DNA from 2 places in the Leeuwenhoekiella sp. NPDC079379 genome. Region 2 is predicted to be linked to the other one. Evidence: riboswitches for the same ligand, from Rfam matches in the RefSeq annotation. Region 2 holds a riboswitch; the other holds the start of a gene.
The links. Region 2 has a riboswitch for S-adenosylmethionine ahead of ACIGAM_RS00775 (homocysteine S-methyltransferase family protein). Riboswitches for the same ligand answer to the same signal wherever they lie in the genome.
Positions count from the first base shown of each region.

Region 1: it holds a riboswitch for S-adenosylmethionine, as region 2 does, so the genes downstream of both, ACIGAM_RS12915 (Na+/H+ antiporter NhaC family protein) here and ACIGAM_RS00775 (homocysteine S-methyltransferase family protein) in region 2, are expected to answer to the same signal.

Region 1 is NZ_JBITTU010000006.1:234,438-244,784, reverse strand. Features, by position in the region: gene ACIGAM_RS12920 (DUF6642 family protein) at 1-61, shown strand, start outside; gene ACIGAM_RS12915 (Na+/H+ antiporter NhaC family protein) at 173-1,480, opposite strand; SAM-I-IV-variant riboswitch at 1,529-1,627, opposite strand; gene ACIGAM_RS12910 (nucleoside deaminase) at 1,861-2,331, shown strand; gene ACIGAM_RS12905 (cupin domain-containing protein) at 2,461-2,937, shown strand; gene ACIGAM_RS12900 (DUF4251 domain-containing protein) at 3,409-3,963, opposite strand; gene ACIGAM_RS12895 (formate/nitrite transporter family protein) at 4,004-4,852, opposite strand; gene ACIGAM_RS12890 (nucleoside deaminase) at 4,856-5,305, opposite strand; gene ACIGAM_RS12885 (TerC family protein) at 5,628-6,581, shown strand; gene hpf (ribosome hibernation-promoting factor, HPF/YfiA family) at 6,703-7,005, shown strand; gene ACIGAM_RS12875 (arsenate reductase family protein) at 7,017-7,499, shown strand; gene ACIGAM_RS12870 (nitroreductase family protein) at 7,575-8,177, opposite strand; gene ACIGAM_RS12865 (acyl carrier protein) at 8,259-8,510, opposite strand; gene ACIGAM_RS12860 (beta-ketoacyl-[acyl-carrier-protein] synthase family protein) at 8,539-9,807, opposite strand; gene ACIGAM_RS12855 (3-hydroxyacyl-ACP dehydratase FabZ family protein) at 9,807-10,250, opposite strand; gene ACIGAM_RS12850 (zinc-dependent metalloprotease) at 10,255-10,347, opposite strand, start outside.
Region 2 is NZ_JBITTU010000001.1:187,814-198,160, reverse strand. Features, by position in the region: gene ACIGAM_RS00795 (NAD(P)/FAD-dependent oxidoreductase) at 1-308, shown strand, start outside; gene ACIGAM_RS00790 (response regulator) at 305-685, opposite strand; gene ACIGAM_RS00785 (hypothetical protein) at 682-1,542, opposite strand; gene ACIGAM_RS00780 (carboxymuconolactone decarboxylase family protein) at 1,553-2,140, opposite strand; SAM riboswitch class I at 2,393-2,497, shown strand; gene ACIGAM_RS00775 (homocysteine S-methyltransferase family protein) at 2,609-3,634, shown strand; gene ACIGAM_RS00770 (vitamin B12 dependent-methionine synthase activation domain-containing protein) at 3,645-6,779, shown strand; gene metF (methylenetetrahydrofolate reductase [NAD(P)H]) at 6,940-7,893, shown strand; gene ACIGAM_RS00760 (acyloxyacyl hydrolase) at 7,945-9,039, shown strand; gene ACIGAM_RS00755 (ArnT family glycosyltransferase) at 9,036-10,347, opposite strand, start outside.

The DNA of each region.
Region 1 (10,347 bases), on a different contig from region 2:
ACAATTACATCAAAAACACTACGCAGCCTGTAAACTATTAGATTTTAGAATGTATTACTAAGCTTTTCGGTAGCACTTAAATTTGTGAGAAAACGTGTTCTGCATTTCGACTCATAAATTTGAATCTATAAATAGATTTGCATTAAATACATATAGTAGATTCCATATCAAACTACTTTAGATTTGGCTTGCGCATTGGGTTCAACGTAATAAAGAGCACTGTGTACACCAGCAATAGAAGTAAATACCAGGTATTTCCCATTAAATCTAAATAATCAATCTTTCCGTTAGAAAAGCTTAAAATCATAAGAACCTGCGCGCCATAAGGCAATAATCCCTGAACAATACAGGCAAAAATATCTAAAATTGAAGCTGTTTTTTTATTGTCTAATTTGTACTCATCATTAATAGTTTTTGCAATAGGACCGGCGATAATGATAGAGACCGTATTGTTTGCAATAGCCATATTGATGGTGCTTACCAATGTAGCAATACCAAGTTCTGCAGTTTTTCTATTTTTTATAAGCTTTTTAATGCTTACCAGAATAAATTCAATTCCGCCATTACGAGCTACCAGAGCTGCAAGGCCACCGGTAAGTAAAGAGAGTAAGAAAATTTCGGTCATATTCGTAAAGCCCTCATAGGCAATTCTGGTAGATTCTAAAAGCGTGAAATCGCCGTAGCTAATTCCTAAAACACCTGCTGCAAGTACTCCTAAAAACAGCGTTACAAATACATTAAGTCCCAGAATAGAAAGTAAAATTACTAGAATATACGGTGTGATTTTTAGCACATCATAGTTGTAGCTAACAGCTGTTGCTGCACTAGCTGTAAGATCTGTACCTTGAAAAACTAAGATAGCTATTGTACCTAAAGCTGCAGGTACGGCAATTTTTATATTCTGTTTAAATTTATCACTCATTTTGGTTCCGAGTGATTGGGTCGCCGCAATAGTCGTATCTGAAATAACCGATAAGTTATCTCCAAACATACTACCGCCTAAAAGTGCACCACAAAGTATCGCCAGGTCTGCGCTGCTGTTTGCAGCAAAACCTACAACAATAGGAGCCAGGGCTACAATAGCGCCTACCGAAGTTCCCGTAGAGACAGATAAGAAACCTGCAATGATAAAAATACCCATATAGATGTATTCAATAGCAATGAAGTCTAAACCCATATTTACAATTGCATCTACACTGCCGGTTGCATTGGTAATAGCGGCAAAAGCACCTGCAAGTAGATAAATTAAGCACATTGTCAAGATTTTATCATCACCACAGCCTTTTAAAAGTGTTCTAATTTTAGCGTTAATAGATTGTCTAAATAGTATAAATGCCACAACAATCCCTACTATAACTGCGATAGGAGCAGGAAGTGCATAAAAGTCGTTTTGATAAATACCTACGCCAAGAAAGGTACCTACAAAGACAAATAATGGAATGAGTGCTGAGAATTTTGGGGTAATCTTAAGTTCTGCCATTTTATAATTTTACACTCAAAAAGGCAATAGCAGTAATTACATAGACGTATGCGTTAACAAGGTTTCCAAGTAATTGGCTTATCTATCTTAGCACCTTGCTCGTTATTGCAGGTTGCTATCTCCCTTATGAGATTCTGGATAATTAATTTAAGGGCGCAAAAGTACTCTAGCAATTATTATTCATCCTACTTTAAAAGTTAATATTTTTATAACGTGCGTATTCTGAATTTGTATTCCTAAACCGATGGGAGGGAAGTGGTATCTTTTTTAGATATGTTTTTTTTTGCGGAAAATATTAGAGTACTACTTGATTTCATCAGCAATTAAATATTCTTAAAAGCATCATAAACTCCTATATTTACAGCAAATACGAAAAGATAATGAGCAACGAAGAATTTATGTTAGAAGCTGTAAATGCGGCTTTAAAAGGAATGCAAAATAATGAAGGAGGACCCTTTGGCTGTGTGATTGTCAAAGACGGAAAAATTATAGGAAAAGGAAATAATAAAGTTACTTCTACAAATGATCCTACCGCACACGCCGAAGTTACGGCCATACGTGACGCGTGTAAAAATTTAAATTCGTTTCAACTCGATGGCTGTACGATTTATACTTCCTGCGAACCTTGCCCAATGTGCCTGGGAGCAATCTACTGGGCGAGACCTGAAAAAGTGTATTACGGAAGCAGTCAACAAGACGCAGCTAACATAGGCTTTGATGATGCGTTTATTTATAAGGAAATCCCTTTACCATACGAGAAGCGCAGCATCCCTTTTGAGCAATTGTCTCCCGAAGTCGCCATTAAACCTTTTCAGGAATGGACAAAAAAATTGGATAAGACGGAGTATTAGGCTTTAGCTAAACGTGTAATTAATAGTTAAAATAATTTTTAGACTAGTTCCTAAAAACAGTTACTTAGATATATAATACCATCATACTTATTGGTTAATTTATAAAGGCTTAAACAATAAATTTTTAAAATGAAAAAAATACTAGTTCTCCTTATTTCTATAGTTTCTTTAGGTGCATCTGCACAACATGCTGACTATACTGTATCTTCCTACTTAGATGAAGGTATTAAAGCTCCCAATACGCATTATCTGGGAGAAGCTTGGTTATCTAGAATCTTGCAAGAAGATGAAAATTTACCATATAATCTTGTTAAAGCTACATTTAAGGCAAATTCTACGTTAGACTGGCATAAACACAGTACTACACAGGTATTAATCGTTGTAGAGGGAATCGGGTATTATCAGGAAAAGGGCAAAGAACCTTATATAATGAAAACTGGTGATATTATTAAATGTCTAAAGGATACAGAACATTGGCACTCGTCTTCAAAAAATAACGATGTGACTTACTTAGCGCTTTACAGTGGTGAAACTCCCACCGAATGGACAGAAGTTGTAAGCAGGCAATATTATGATGCTGTTGCCGAAAAGCTGAAAGAAAATTAATTACCAACTTACAAAATTTAGAATCTTGAACGTATAAATCCAAAGCTCTGAAAATCGCGTATTTGAAAATTTCTTGGACTTCGTACAGAATACGCGAATTTTGAAAATTATAGTTTTTTCTATATAATGAGTTAGTAATCAATATGAATCGTATTTGTGATTTCTCGACTGTACTCAAAATGATATCAAGGTTGTTTTAATTTTTCTAATGCTTTAAAGATAGTATTAAGATTATTGAATTCTTTCACGATTGCATTCGTAATAACAGTTAGTTTAAAACAATCTATTAAATACAGCTAAAAGGAAAAACTAAGAAAAATGAGTTCTTAGCACTATTTCACTAATCAATATATTTGTTCTATAATTTACATTATGTAAAATAGAATTTATTGAAGCTTCTTTTTCAAGCAAGAGTTGCTTCACATTACTTTTTCAAGGAAATTATATTTTAGACCTAATATTCTATTAACCTTACTTCTTAGATCCCTCAGGTTTTAATTGATCTACAGTTCCGCGATAATGTATTGTTGTGCGTTGTGTACTTTGTACAGAAAGATCTGCAACCAGATTAGATCTTGGATTGAGTATAAAATCATAGCTTTCGGTTCCTTCAGTATCACGTGCCGAAAATGTGATTACATACATTCCTTTCTTAATTTCCTTTTCATAATCACGTATCAATCCGTTTACCGTTATTCCCGCATCTCGGGTATTATAAGCGCCACCCATACGGCGTTCACCAAAATAAGGTAGTCTTGCGTGAATGCTATCGCCATCAATCTTTACAAAATTGGGATTACCTATTAAACTTACCTGAGCAGAATTGTTACCGGGTCCTAATATATTACTGTTTAAAACAGCTTTTACAGCTGCAGTATTCATAGGCATTGCATAGGTCGCTTCAATCTGATATTCTTTTGCTTCAAGCCACGCATTTAAATCTGCGTTTGTAGTAGCATCAATATCTTTTGAGCTTCCGCAATTCACTAAAAAAAGACTAAGTACTATGAGGTAAATTGTTTTCATAATTTTTTCTATTAGTGTATCAAATTTCCTGCCTAACATTTTAGCTTACATTATTGACAAAAGCGCGGTATTTTAATAATGCCACAAAAAAGGCGCCGCCTATTGCGTTACCTATAAGTGCTGTACTCTGCACGCTTATATACTGCCCCAATGTGATTTCGGTACCACTAATATAGGCTGCAAAAACTTCAACATTACCTATAATACTATGATGCAAACCGGTAAATGCCATAGTTGCTGTGATTAAAAATATTATAATAATACGGCTTACCGTATCTTTTGAAGAGGTTACTAACCAGGATAGTAAGCCCATCATCCACCCTGCTAAAATTGCACTTACTAAAATGGTAGGAAGACCAAAACCGGCCACGTGTTTACCAATAGTAATTACCGTCTCAACATCAAAAATCCCCAATTTGGGACCTATCCAAACTAAAACCAATCCGATTAAAGTACCGCCTAGTAAGTTTCCAAAAATTACCAAACCCCACAAACGCAATAGACTTACTATGCTATGTTGCCTATTGAGTACGGGCAACGTGAGTAACGAAGTTTGTTCTGTAAACAATATTGATTGACCTAAAACCACCAGAATAAATCCTAATGGATATACCAGAGCAATTATTTTAAACAGACTTTCTTCTGCTAAACTATCTGAAAAAAAATAAAATACACTACAGAGCATCATATAGCTAAAACCTATCTCAAGACCGGCAGTTAGTGAGCTCATAATAATACTGCTGGTACTTAGACTGTATATTTTTTTACCCTCGCAAATTTGTTCTTTTAATATCTCACCGTGACTCTTTGCCTGTGATTCTTCAGAAACTTCAGACTTTTCCAGTTCCTTATCTATATTTTTTTGCTTTTCTTCTTCTTCCTCGCTCATACTCTAGTTTTTCCAGACTGCAACAGCTTCTTCCCGTAATAGTTGTTTTAAATTGAATTCTACGTGTCTTTTACCAGTATGTGAATTGTAAAAGAGATCGCTATAAATATAACCCGCATCCTTAGCATCTGCAGCAGATGCACCATAATAAACCATTTGCAGTTCTGCCCATCTGGTTGCTCCCAGACACATCAAACAGGGTTCACAGCTGGTATACAAGATACAACCCTCAAGACTTTTGTTGGATAATTTTTTGCAAGCTTCCTGAATCATACCCAATTCTGCATGCTGGGTACAATCTGTATTTTTTCCTACCTGATTGTGGCCTTCTGCGATAATTGCTCCATCTTTTACAATTACAGCTCCAAATGCTCCTCCTCCATTGGTTTCCTTCCCTTTTTGAGCCCAGGCGATGGCTTTACGCATAAAAGCTTCGTTAGAATTTGATTCCATAGCAATTTTGATATTTTGTGTAGTTGGGTATTATCTAATTTAGTCTGTTACTAACAATTTAGTTCTGATAGTTTTAAGCAATAAGATTATTTTATATTTTAGTGTAAAATAATTAGTTAATCCTGAGCATTGTATCTTATTAAACAGAATTTATAGAGAAAGATATAAGACCACAATTATTTAACAGCAATTTAGAATCTTTAGATTTTCAAGGCTTGTAATCTATAGTATATTTGCGCCTGAACAAATTAACACAAATAAATTAATGGAATAAGCGTGTTCAATTTAGTCTGTTAGTTTCATCTAATATTACACAACAACTATGCTTATCTGGGGTCTATTTATCGTCTTTATTCTTATTTGTCTGGCACTAGATCTAGGTGTTTTTAATAAGGAAGATCACATTATTAAAAGTAAAGAAGCCGGTATCTGGACTGCAGTTTGGTTTAGTATCGCAATGGCATTTAGTGGGATTATTTACTGGCTTTTTAGTGCAGAACTTATTGAAAATCCAACTAATATTACTGCAAATACAGCAGTACTCAAATATATCACTGGTTATCTTATAGAGTTGTCATTAAGTATAGATAACGTATTTGTGATCGCTGTGATTTTTTCTTCTTTTGCAATACCTCCTAAATTTCAACACCGGGTTTTGTTCTGGGGTATTTTAGGAGCAATTGTTTTTAGAGCATTAATGATTGTTTTTGGTGTTGCGCTTATCAACAAGTTTGAATGGATAATTTACGTTTTTGGAGCATTCCTATTATTTACCGCTTTCAAAATGCTTAAATCTGATGACGATTACGATCCGCAGGATTCTACGGTTTATAAATCTGTAAAAAAATTATTCCCGGTAACCACAACTATAGAAGGTCACGCCTTTTTTCTGGTTGAGCACGGTAAGCGTGCCGCTACTCCCCTTTTTCTAGCTTTAATTGTCATAGAGCTTACCGATATTCTTTTTGCCTTAGATAGCATCCCGGCGATTCTGGCAATCACGGCAGATCCATTTATTGTTTTTACATCTAATATATTAGCGATTTTAGGTTTGCGTTCTATGTACTTCCTAATTTCTAGAATGCTTCAAAAATTCCGTTATATCAATTACAGTTTGGTTGTGATACTGGCATTTGTAGGTCTCAAAATGATCTTCTCACATATGATTGAAGTTCCTGAATGGATGTCACTGGCAGTCATTGTACTTTCTCTAGCCGGTGGAATTTTAGCTTCCATCTATATTGCAGGTCCAAATACTCCAGAAGAAGAAGTTTAAATTCTGAAGAGGCACTTTAAAATTAAGCTTAATTAACGCTTAGTTGTCAAAGAAAGCCTAAAGTCTGTGGTATGCTGTGAGGCTTTGCGTAATTTTAGGAAACTAATAAAATATACAGATTATGAATTATAACTTTGAGTATAACGATGTAGCCGCTAGTGAGGCTTTAGAAGATTTCACAAAAGAGCAATTAGATAAATTAGTACATAAATATGATTTTATCGTACGTGCAGATATTTTCTTTAAAACTGAAAATACATCAAGCGACGAAACAGGTAAAATTGCAGGAATTCGTTTAAGTGCTCCGGGACCGCGTCTATACGCAGATCACAGTTCTAAAAGCTTTCACGAGTCTGTAAAAGAAGCGATTCGCGAATTGAATATTCAACTTGCTAAGCGTAAGGATAAAATGAAATCTCATTAATTAGATAACTTATGAAATCTATAGCTAGAAATGAAAATCAGATAACATTGATCTATAGTAGTACAAGCCGAATTGGCGAGCGTACTTTTGGTCATATTTCTGCAGTAAAAGATAAAGAATTACAAACCATAGATATTGCTAAAAATCCTTTAACAGGTACGCAGTGGGCAGAGCTTGCTGAAGAACTTAATAAACCTATGCGAGAGTTGTTGAGTTTTGAAGACGTTAGTGATGATGATGAGATTAAAAATGGGGACTTTGATGAGAATGATTACGTAAATATTCTCAAAAACAGACCCGAAATATTTGCACATCCTGTAATCATACATAATGAAACAGTAAAGCAAATAAATAACCCTACACAGGCTCAAGAATTTTTAGGTGTTGATAGTGCCGGTCTTGATAAAAAGATGATGCACGAAGAGCCGACAATTAGCAGCACTACAAAAAATGAACGTTTTATAGATAAGCCAGATAATGGCGATCATAATTAAAGAAAGTTTATTATAAGTAAAAAGCGGATCGTTTATAACGATCCGCTTTTTTTATTTCTGTTATTTGAAAAAAATCTAGTTTACCTTATTTTCAAAATTTCCATTAAACGCAAATTGATCTACTGTGATACGCTCACGTTTTTGCTTGCGTTCATCATCTCTTAAATCTTCGGGTAATGTATCAAGATCACCACCATAACGACCGAATGCAACTGCGGTAGCAATACCAAATTCTTTGGTAAAATTAAATTCACTATGTGCTTTATCTGGCTCTAAACCTGCCATTTGATGTGCTGCAATACCCTTATGGTTAGCCTGTATAACTACATTTCCCATAAAAAGACCTAAATCGTGCATCGCGTGTGTGTACTCGTCACCATCTTTAGTAGTTTTCTTGTAAGCTGTAATCATAAGTGCCTGAGCGTTTTTTGCCCAGCTTTGATTAAATTCAACTAAACAGGATAAAATACGATCATATACAGGATCTCCTTTTATACCGAAAATAATTCTCCAGGGTTGTTGATTGTATGAACTTGATGCCCAGCGCCCTGCCTCTAGCAGTTGTTTTACCTCAGATACAGAAAGTGGTACATCATCAAACGCACGCGGACTCCAGCGTGTTTTAATCTCGTCCATAATTTCAAAATCTGTAGGTGTAATTTTCTTAATCTCTTCCATAATTTTATTTTTGAAAGAAAGTTAAAAGTTATAATTAAAACAGAAGCATTTTTAACGCTTGTTAACGCAATTAAATCACTATTACTTCGCTGCTAACTTTTGTTCGATAAGCGTTATGGATGCTTTTACCGTTTCCATTTTATCAAGTTCGTCATCTTCAATTGTAATATCAAAAGCATCTTCTACATCCAGTACAATATCAACCAGATGTGTTGAATTTATATTGAGGTCGCTTACCAGATGGCTATCTTCAGAAATGCTTGCTGCATCAACGTCTTCAGGTAAATAAGGCTTAATAATTTGAGTTAGTTTTTCGTAAATTTCTTGATTCATATAGGTTGTTTTTTCCGCTTTAGCGAAATTATATTTTTTTAAAAATAAGACAACAGTTCACATCCCCAAAGCCGAAACTCGCTTTTGCAAGAATATTAAATTCGAGATTCGTTCGGGTTCTTGGTATTCGGGTTTCTGAGATTATTTTAAGAATTTCAGGATTAATCTGTTGCAGGTTTATATTCGGAAACAAAAATTGATGTTTCAACTCTAATACCGAAGCAACACATTCTATACTTCCAGAAGCGGCAAGGCAGTGCCCCGTCATTCCTTTTAAAGAATTTATATAGGGAAAATCTGCCCCACTACGATCTAAAGCTTCGCTCCAGTTTCTAATTTCTAAATCATCTTTTGAAGTAGCTGTTAAGTGACCATTAATTACATCAACCTGGTTGCCGGTAATATTAGCATCTTTTAAAGCTTCAGAAATACAGCGTTTAACTGCAATAGGATTAGGTGCTGTCATAGAACCTTCCTGACGCTGACCACCACTATTACTGTTGCCTCCCAGAATCTCTGCGTAAATTTTTGCTCCGCGTTTTTGTGCACTTTCTAAGGTTTCCAGAACTAATGCTCCTGCCCCACTGCCAGGCACAAAACCACTAGCGTCTGCAGCCATAGGTCGTGAGGCTTGTGAGGGGCTGGCATTATATTTTGAAGGTAAAATACGTAACGCATCAAAACCACACCATACGTAGGGACCGCCATCACTAGTACTTCCTGCAAGCATTCGGGTTGCTTTTCCACTTTTTATGCGCTCGTAGGCTAATAGAATCGCTTCGGTGCCTGTAGAGCACGCAGACGAGTTAGTTGTTACCAGATTTCCTAATCCCAGCATACCGCCCAGATAGGCACTTACACCACTACTCATTGTTTGTTGTACACTTGTACTGCCCAGTCTACGGGTATTGCCCTCATCAACCTTATAAATACTTTCTCTGTACTTATCTACGCCCAGTGTACCCACGCCAAAGATGGTTCCGCTATCAAAATCACAGTGTTCTTCATCTATTTTGAGACCGGCATCGTGCCAGGCTTCCATACCGGCAGCGACACCGTATAAAATACCTGCTGCATTAAAATTACGTAGCTGCAATGGTGTGAAATATTTAGACTTAACAGCTTCAGAAATTAAAGGCATCCCTCCTATCTGACATGAGAAATTAAGTTTCTCAAGTTCGCTGTAAAATCGAATTCCACTTTTACCATTTTCTATTGCTTCTTTAAAAGCCGGGACACCTACGCCGTTGGGAGCGCATACACCTAATCCCGTAACTACTACTCTGGGAGTCTGCATTAATTTGTTTTTAAAATTCCTGAAAATACCCCACTGCATACCACATCCCCCGCGGAATTAAGCATCTTAACTTTTGCCTTTAACTTATGGAATCTAAAATACTCCAGTTCAGACACTACTATAACTTGTTCATTAGGGAAAACAGGCTTAAAAAATTGAGCATTGTTTTCTGTCATTGCCACTGTAGCATTATTTTTGAGATCAAAATCTTTGTCTCTAAGCTTATAAATCCCGAGGCTTACTAAGCCTATTTGCATCATACATTCTAAAAGAATAACGCCCGGTGTAACGGGATAATTTGGGAAATGTCCTTTATAAAAATCAGAATCTTCTGGAAATGTATAGATACCTTTTATATGATTATCTGAAACTTCAGTTATCGTATCTACAAATAAAAAAGGTTTTGTGTACGGTAGTTTTTCTACGAGTTCTTGATGTGTCACTATTTTAATTGTTTGTGCATTGATAGCTTCCTATGGGCGAGCCATCAGGAATTTTAGGGGCTAAAACCGGCTTATATTCTTCAGGATTTTTAATAAA
Region 2 (10,347 bases):
CAAAATTAGGACCTATAGGGGATTGGGGGTTAGAGATAGAGAAAAATGCGATTAAAGTAAATAATGCATTAGACTACCAGACTAATATACCTGGTGTTTTTGCTATAGGTGATGTTAATACATACCCTGGCAAATTAAAGTTGATACTTTGTGGTTTTCACGAGGCTACCATGATGTGTCAGGCTGCTTATCAAATCATAAATCCAGGTAAGCGCTATGTTATGAAATATACTACTGTAAGTGGTATAGATGGTTTTGATGGCACGCGTAAAGAAGCAGAGAAAGCTGTTGTACAGGCTATTGACTAAGAAGTTAAATACAATTTAGATTTAAGGCTCAGCATTATATCTTTGGTCAATGGCTTTATTAGAAAGTCAATTACCTGAGTATAGTTCTGAGCCTTCTCTCTGTCTATTTCACTTGTGCTCGAGGTTAGAATTACAACCTTGGTAAGATTTTTTGCTTCGGTTAAACTATCAAGAAATTTCCAGCCATTAACGACGGGCATATTAAGATCAAGAAAAATGACATCTGGCTTTTGAAATTCTACTTCAGCTAAAGCTATTTCGGGTAATGTGTAATCAATAACTTCTGTTGCCAGTTCTGTAACTGCAATTAGTTTTTTATTAATGAAATTAGCCATTTTTTGATCATCTACGAGCATTATTTTTAAGCGGTTACTCATAGTTGATCATTATAATTATAGGAATATTTTTTTATTTCTTCCTCACTCTTAATTACGACACTTTTGAAAATAGAATCTAGTTCATGAGAAGATTCTGCTAGTTTAGGTAAAATTTCATTGCGTAATTCGGTATCTGTATAATAGTCAGATATTTCTAGCAAGCCCAAAATGCGACATAAAGGCTCTCTGAGCTCGTGGGCATTCAATCTTAAAAGCTCAAGAATTTTTTTATTTTTAATACGAAGCTCTCGGGTACGAGAATCTATTATACTTTGCTGGTTACTATTAATTTTTTCTATTTCTTGATTCTTAAGTGCAATCTGTGCTACTGCATCTTCTAATCGTTGGTTTTTAAGGTTAATTTCTTGATTTAGACAAATCTGTCTATATTTTGAAGTAAGTGTATCTACTAAAAGATGCAAGATTTCTACATCACTATAGCTAAATTGAGCATTATCATCAGAGACTAATGACACACAAACTTCATAGTCTGAGTAAGGTAAGTACCAGCCCCAGAGTTGTCCATTATTAAGTGTAATATGATCTAGATATTTTGGTAATTCAGCTTGCTTAAGAGTTTTTGAAAATGGAATTTGATCCTTAAGTAATTTTTTTTCATAGTTTAAAACGTCTTCATTATTTTTTGAGGTCCAGGTTTGACCCTTAGCAAAGGTGTAGCCGTTAACATTGCTCTTGTCAATTAAAAGAATTCTAAAAATCTTAAAATTGAAAAGATACTTTAAATGTTTACTAACAACATTGCTTAGGCTTTCAAGGTTTTCAACCTTACTTAAACCACCAGAAAATTTAGAAAATGCCTCATAGGTAATACGGTACTTTGCGGCGGCTAGATTCAATTATTTAATTTTATGCTTGAGCTTCCATAAGCTCATTATCAATTTTGATTCCCGCTACATCAGCTAAGGTATTTAGCATATTTACTAGATCTGCCTGAGCCATAAGTTCCTGTATTTCTGCGTCATCAAAGCCTGCCTCGCGAAGTTTTTGAAAATCAGAATCTATAATCATATCGTGGTTGAGTGCTGCTTTAGTTACTATTTTAATAGCAGTACGGTAACTCTCAGGAATCAAAGGACTTTCAAGGTCATTTGTAACTCTAAAGTTTTCATTCTCACTTATCATAGCACTCATACTATCGGCAAAAATTCCGTGAGCTTGTGCACAGTATTCACAGTTACGCTCTTTTGAAACGTTGTATATAATGAGCTGTTTTAAAACATTAGGAATATCACCCTGCATAAGCGTAGATTTTAATTTAGCCCAATTACCCTTTAAAAGAATAGGGTTTGATCCCTGGCATTTAAACCAGTTTAGTACGAAAGGAATTTGAAGTGTTTTCTTAGTGTCATCATAGATGACTTTAACTTCATCAGAAGCTTCTTCATAAGAAACAACTTTAAAACGAGGATGTGATTGTGTAGTGTTGCTAATCATAGGTTTAAATTTGGTTTTGTTAAGGTAACAAGTTTGGGTATACAAACTTAGTTTAAAAATTAATTTATACAACATTGTAAATCAGAGTTTTGACTTTTTGAGTGTCTTTTTTAAGACTTTTAAGCGGATAATTGATTCATTTAAGCGTGTTTAAAAGTTGTTTCATTTTGATAATTAATTAATATTATTCCTTCAAAATTTGTGTATTCTCAAGTTGTTTTACAATCTTTGTAACCAAGTTCATTATTTATTAAGTTATCAAGAAAGGCAGAGGGATTAGACCCATTGAAGCCTTAGCAACCCTCCTCTGGAGAAGGTGCTACGTTCTACTCTTATTTAGTAAGGGATAGATAACAAAAAAACAAGTCATTCTGGCTTTCCTTTTTTATTTTCTTGATACTATAATTGTTAGACCTTTCTAAATTAGAAAGCGTTATATAATGTTTGTAAATGTAGTTTAAGAGATTTATGAGTCAGAATAGTTTATATAAAGTTTTACAAGAACGCATCTTAGTTCTTGATGGCGCTATGGGAACAATGCTTCAGCGCTATAAATTCACTGAAGAAGATTTTCGTGGAGAGCGTTTTAAAGATTGGCCAAGCCCCGTACAGGGAAATAATGATCTATTGAGTCTTACCCAGCCACAGGCAATTGCAGATGTACATGCTCAATATTTTGAAGCAGGAGCAGATATTGTAGAAACAAATACTTTTAGCGGTACTACCATTGCCATGGCAGATTACGGTATGGAGGCGCTTGTATATGATTTAAACTACGAGTCTGCTAAAATTGCTAAAAAGGTTGCAGAAGAATTTACTGCAAAAGAACCACACAAACCCCGCTTTGTTGCAGGAGCTATGGGACCTACTAATAAGACTGCGAGTATGTCGCCAGATGTAAATGATCCCGGTTTTAGAGCAATTTCATTTAATGAGTTGCGTATAGCATATAGACAGCAAGCCGAGGCGCTTATAGATGGGGGTGTAGATATACTTCTAGTAGAAACCATATTTGATACACTTAACGCTAAAGCAGCCTTATTTGCTATTGAAGAACTAAAAGAAGAGCGCAGTATAGATATTCCGGTTATGGTAAGTGGTACGATAACAGATGCATCAGGTCGTACACTTTCTGGACAGACCGCAGAAGCTTTTCTAATTTCAATAGGGCATATGCCATTACTATCGGTGGGGTTTAATTGTGCTTTAGGAGCAGAGCAATTAACACCTTATTTAGAGGTTATCTCTAGCAAATCTGATTTTGCCGTGTCTGCATATCCTAATGCAGGATTGCCTAACGCATTTGGTGAATATGATGAGACAGCGCAGGAAATGGCTTCTCAAATTAAATCCTATTTAGACAAACAACTTATTAATATAGTAGGGGGTTGTTGTGGTACAACACCAGAGCACATACGCGCAATTGCAGAACTTGTAAAAAAGTATAAGCCAAGACCATTACCGGCTTTTAAAAAGGCACAATCAGCTTTATAATATAGTATTTATGAATAACGGATTAGAAGCAGCTGATACGACTAAAATAGCATTTAGGCCCTTAAAATTAAGTGGACTCGAACCTTTAATAATTACGCCCGAAAGTAATTTTGTAAATGTAGGAGAACGCACAAATGTAGCGGGGTCCCGCAGGTTTTTAAGGCTTATTAATGAAGAAAAATTTGATGAAGCCCTTACAATTGCAAGAGACCAGGTAGATAATGGTGCCCAGATTATAGACATCAATATGGACGATGGTCTAATAGATGGAAAAAAAGCAATGGTAACTTTTTTAAATCTAATTGCTGCAGAGCCAGATATCTCACGCGTACCTATAATGATAGACAGCTCAAAATGGGATATTATTGAAGCGGGTTTACAAGTGGTACAGGGTAAATGTGTTGTAAACTCCATAAGTTTAAAAGAAGGGGAAGCAGAGTTTATAGCACACGCAAAAAAAATAAAACGTTATGGTGCTGCAGTTGTGGTAATGGCATTTGACGAAGTAGGCCAGGCAGATAATTATGAGCGCAGATTAGAAATTACAAAACGTAGCTATGACATTCTGGTAGATCAGGTTAAGTTTCCGCCAGAAGATATCATTTTTGATTTAAATATTTTCCCGGTTGCCACCGGTATGGATGAGCATAAACTCAATGCCATAGATTTTATAGAAGCGACGCGATGGGTAAAGGCAAATCTTCCATTCGCCAGCGTGAGTGGTGGAGTGAGTAATGTATCGTTTAGTTTTAGAGGCAATGACACGGTACGTGAAGCAATGCACTCTGTATTTTTATACCACGCAATAAAAGCGGGTATGAATATAGGTATTGTAAATCCTAGTATGCTTGAGGTTTATGATGATATCCCAAAAGAACTTCTAGAGCATGTAGAGGATGTTATTTTAAACCGAAGAGACGATGCTACAGAACGACTTCTAGATCTTGCAGAAAGCGTAAAAGGAACTTCAAAAGAAAAGGTTGTTGATCTCTCGTGGAGGGAAGAACCACTTCAAAACCGAATCACAAGAGCGCTTGTTAAAGGTATTGACGCCTATATTCTTGAAGATATTGAAGAAGCACGCTTAGCTTCAGAGAAACCATTACACGTTATTGAAGGTCACTTAATGACGGGTATGAACGTTGTGGGAGATCTTTTTGGAAGCGGAAAAATGTTTTTACCTCAGGTTGTTAAATCAGCCCGCGTGATGAAAAAAGCAGTGGCTTACCTATTGCCTTATATCGAAGAAGAAAAGCTGAAAAACTCAGCCCCCCAGCCCCCTATGGGGGAGCAATACTGGCGAACGGCAGATCCATTATTATATAGTTTGCTAAAAGAGTACGCTCAAGGAATGCGCTATAATAACCCTACTGATGCCGAGAAGGTGCTATGGGAACATTTGAGTAATAAAAAACTTCAAGGTTACAAATTTAGAAGGCAGCACATAATCGGTAGATACATTGCAGATTTCGTCTGTCTTAAAGAGCGGTTGATAATTGAAATAGATGGTTTGATTCATCAACTTCCTCAAAATAAAGAAAATGATCACGTTCGCACAGAATGGCTCGAAGAACAGGGTTTTAAAGTAATTCGTTTTTCAAACAAGGAAGTTTTAGAAAACACAGAAGCGGTTTTAGAAAGCATTTTGCAGAAGATAACTACCAAAACTCCCCCTAAGGGGGAAAGGGGGGCAGGTTTGGTTCTAATGGCTACCGTGAAGGGTGATGTGCATGATATTGGTAAAAATATTGTAAGCGTTGTTTTAGCGTGTAATAACTACGAGATTATAGATATGGGGGTAATGGTACCGCCAGAAAGAATTATCGCTACAGCAAAAGAGCGCAACGTAGATATTATAGGCCTTAGTGGATTAATTACACCATCGCTAGATGAGATGGTATTTCTCGCAAAAGAGATGAAGCGTCAAAATTTTACAGTGCCCTTATTGATTGGGGGTGCTACAACAAGTAAAGCACATACTGCGGTTAAAATAGATCCCGAATATCCTGAAGCAGTTGTACATGTCAACGATGCCTCAAGAGCAGTGACTGTAGTTGGAGATTTGCTGAATCCTGAATCTAGATTGAAGTATAAAGCAGGTATTAAAGAAGATTATGCCTTGTTTAGAGATCGGTTTTTAACCCGTGGTAAGAAGCGTGATTTCTTAACCTTAGAACAAGCTAGAGCTAACAACTGGAAGTTAGACTGGGATTCTTTTGAAGCTTTTAAGCCCGCAGAATTAGGAATTCAGGTAATTGAAGAATTCGATTTAAACAAGCTTGTAGATTTTATAGACTGGTCACCATTTTTTAGAAGTTGGGATCTACACGGTAAATATCCCGATATTTTAGATGATGAAGTTGTGGGCGAGCAGGCACGAGAATTATTTGCCGATGCAAAAGTAATTTTAAAGCGCATTTTAGATGAAAAATTACTCACTGCAAAGGCGGTTTTTGGTCTTTTTGAAGCCAATACTGTTGATGATGATGATATTGAGATTGTCATTTCGGGAACTGGAGAAGAAAAAAGGAATTCTGTATTTAGAACCTTACGCCAACAAAGTAAAAAAGCATCTGGTAAGCCCAATATTGCACTTTCAGATTTTATAGCGCCTAAAGAAACTGGAAAACAGGATTATATAGGCTGTTTTTGCGTTACGGCAGGTTTTGGTACTCAGGAACTGGCTGAAAAGTATGAGGCAGAACACGATGATTACAACAGTATTATGGTAAAAGCACTGGCAGATCGTTTTGCTGAAGCTTTTGCTGAATATTTACACAAAGAAATACGCACAACATACTGGGGTTATGCAAGTGATGAAGCCTTGAGTAATATAGAATTGATTAAAGAGGAATACAAAGGAATACGCCCGGCTCCCGGATATCCTGCTTGTCCAGATCATTTAGAAAAGTTAACGATTTGGGATGTTCTTAATGTACATAAAAATATAGGGGTTGAACTAACCGAAAGTTTAGCTATGTGGCCTGCAGCATCAGTAAGTGGTTATTACTTTGCTAACCCCGAAGCACGCTATTTTGGCTTAGGGAAAATCAAAATGGATCAGGTTAAAGATTTTGCAGCGCGTAAAAATATTGAAGTAAGAATGGCAGAAAAATGGTTAAATCCTAATATCTCTGACGATTAAAGTGCGCTAGGGATTGAGCTCTTGCTGAAGCTCGTTGAAGCGATAGCGAAAACAGCGACGAGCGAAAGCCCGACCCGTAGGGTAGCGCCCAAAAAATAAATAGAATTGTTCAATTAAAAATACCCGAATAAAGTTTTCATACGAGAAAACAAGGGACATTATGAAAATTACAGACCACATAAAAGCAGCTAACGGGAAGACTTTATTTTCTTTTGAATTGATACCACCCAGAAAGGGTAAAAGTATTCAGGAATTGTATGATAACATAGACCCGTTGATGGAGTTTAAGCCGCCCTTTATTGATGTGACTACATCACGCGAGGAGTTTATTTATATAGAAAAAGACGGGCTTTTAGATAAAAAGGTAACACGTATGCGACCGGGTACTCTGGGTATTTGTGCATCTATAAAGCACAAGTACAACGTAGATACGGTACCACACGTATTATGTGGTGGTTTTACTAAGGAAGAAACTGAATATTTGCTGGTAGATTGTCATTTTCTAGATATACATAATGTAATGGCTTTGCGTGGTGATGCCATGAAAGAGCAACAATATTTTGAACCTACAAATGGGGGTCACGAGTATGCGTTAGGTCTTGTAGAGCAGATAGCAAAAATGAATAAAGGCAGATATCTTAATAATGTAGTTGAAACTTCTGGCTGTTCTGACTTTTGTATAGGTGTTGCCGGTTATCCTGAAAAGCATCTAGAAGCACCTTCTTTAAAAACAGACCTAAAAAGGCTTATTCAAAAAGTAGAAGCCGGGGCAGATTATGTGGTGACTCAGATGTTTTTTGATAATAAAAAATACTTTGAGTTTGTTGATTTAGTGCGTGCCGAAGGTATTGATATACCTATCATTCCGGGGATTAAGCCTATTGCTGTAAAACGTCATTTACAGTTGTTGCCGCAAGTTTTTAAAATAGATCTCCCGCAGGATCTAATTGATGCCGTAGATGATTGTAAATCAAATACAGAGGTTAGACAAGTAGGAATAGACTGGGCTATACAACAATCTAAAGAGCTTATGGAAGGTGGTGCTCCTGTATTGCATTACTATTCTATGGGTAAAAGTGATAATGTGCATGCGATTGCTTCTGCACTTTTTTAAGTGACGTGAGATCTTAAATAATTGCATACTTTTGCCGACATTCTTTTTTTAATGAAATATAAGTTACTGTTTTTACTTGTTTGTTCTTTTTCAGCATTTAGCCAGGAGGTAGAGCAAAAACCATATAGTTTAGATGCAAATTTTTTTTACGGAACCATCCTACAGCATAATAAAGATCTAGCACATTTAATAACAGGACATCCTACCGGAGTTATTCTAAGTTATAATCGCAGAACTTATGGCTTTAATGATTGGGAAGCACGTTACAATTATCCTGATTACGGATTTTCATTTATCGCACAAGATCAAAAAAACGAGTTTTTAGGAGAGAATTATGGTCTTTACGGTCATTTTAATTTTTATGCACTTAACAGAAAATTAATGTTGCGTATAGGTCAGGGGGTTGCCGTAACTACAAAGCCTTTTGATATAGATAAAAACTTTAGGAATAATGCATACGGCTCTACTTTACTGAGTTCAACGTATATCATGCTTAATTACAAGCAACCTAATATTATTGATAAAATAGGTTTACAGACAGGGATTTCATTAATTCACTATTCTAATGCAAATGTCAAATCGCCTAATGCCAGTACAAATTCTTTTACATTTAATCTAGGTCTTAATTACCAATTGTCTGACGAGGATGCTTTTCCGGGTTATATACCTAAAGTAAAAACCCGTTATTCTGAACCTATAAAATGGAATTTAGTTCTTAGATCTGGTATTAATGAAAGTGATTATATAGGTCTGGGGCAGCAGCCATTTTTAGTAGTTTCTACATTTTTAGATAAGCGCGTAACGCATAAGAGCAGTTTTCAGTTAGGAGCAGATTTATTTTTGAGTCCGTTTTTAAAAGACCAGATAGAGTTTGAAAGCATAGCTTTTAAGCGTTTTAACGTGAGTGGAGATGAAGATTGGAAGCGTGTAGGCGTTTTTGCAGGTCACGAACTGCATTTTAATAAAAACGCTTTTGTAAGTCAGATAGGGTATTATGCCTATTATGATTATGATTTTGAGGGAAGAGTTTATTTAAGAAACGGACTCAAAAGGTACTTCACACCAAAAATATTTGGTTCAATAACCTTGAAATCTCATTTTGCAAAAGCTGAGGCGGTAGAGTTTGGTATAGGGATACGGCCTTAATAATAGACTGTGTACTTCTTAAATTTTTCAGACTTAAATCCTTTTAAAAGGTAAGATAAACTGTCTGGAAGCTTCTTTTTATTCTTAATAAGCAAGACTGTATTAGAATCTTGCATCAGGTTTTTAAACCGTTGTACTTGCCCAGAATCACGAATGGGTAAATAGCTTTCTTTCCAACTATCTGTATCCTCAAACCGGGTATCTCGTTTAGACTCAAAATTAGTGTCATAAATTGTAATCACGTGATCTCCTAGATAAAAAGGTGCCGAAGACAAGAGGTTATCATAAACCAGCACTTTATAATCTGAAGTGGTGCGCTGTTGTTCTATAAAGGTATATTCAGGTTTAAGAGCGTTAATAATAGAGCTGTTTTGACTGCTAAAAGCGGTATAAATAAGTATGAGAAAACATAGCGTTCCTGTGATTAAATATAGAGATTGTGTAGTAGGATCTGCTTTAAATCTATAGATCATAAAATATCCAAATGCTACAATACCCAACAATAAGCTTATTGAAGAAAACCAATTAAAATCTAATTGAGGAATAAATGGGAAAGCTATGACAGCTATAAGTAGAATTGAAAGGGATATTATGAATACATAGTAATACTCTATTTTATTAATACGGGAATGATTAATAAATATACTACCAAAGTACATAGCTAGAAATGGATAAAAAGGAAGTATGTACAAAAGTAACTTTGAAGAAAACAAAGAAAATATGATTAATATCAAAAGTGCTGTAAAACCTGCGACTTGTGAAGGTTTGTCAACTTTGAGGATTTTTCTTTTCTTGTATATAGTTATCGCTATTGGTACTATCCAGGGTAATGCCAGAGCAGGAGCAATAAGTGCATAAAACCAAAAAGGTTTTGACCTATGAAAAGTTTCTGCATTTACGCTACGATCTATGATTTGCTCTTGTATAAAATAATCCCATAATTCTGGTTTGTTTATAACTATAGAAAGAAACCAGGATCCAGAAACCAGAAGCAGTAAAATAAGACCCGGTAGGGTATGAATTGAAAACTTCGGTTTTTCCCCGTTTACGATTTTATAACAAAAGATAAAAAGGGCAACTGGCAAGAATGATACGGGCCCTTTGGTTAGAAAAGCGATTCCTAAAATTGCATAGAAAAAATAGAGATAGTATGGTTTATTTTTTATTTTAAACTGAAGCCATAAGTAAACGCTAAAAATGATAAATGTCGTTAAATAGGCGTCTGTGGTTAAATTGCGGGTTGCAATGAGTACAATAGGAAAGCTGAAATAAATTAGCGAGGATGCTATTGCAGTTTTCTCATTTTTG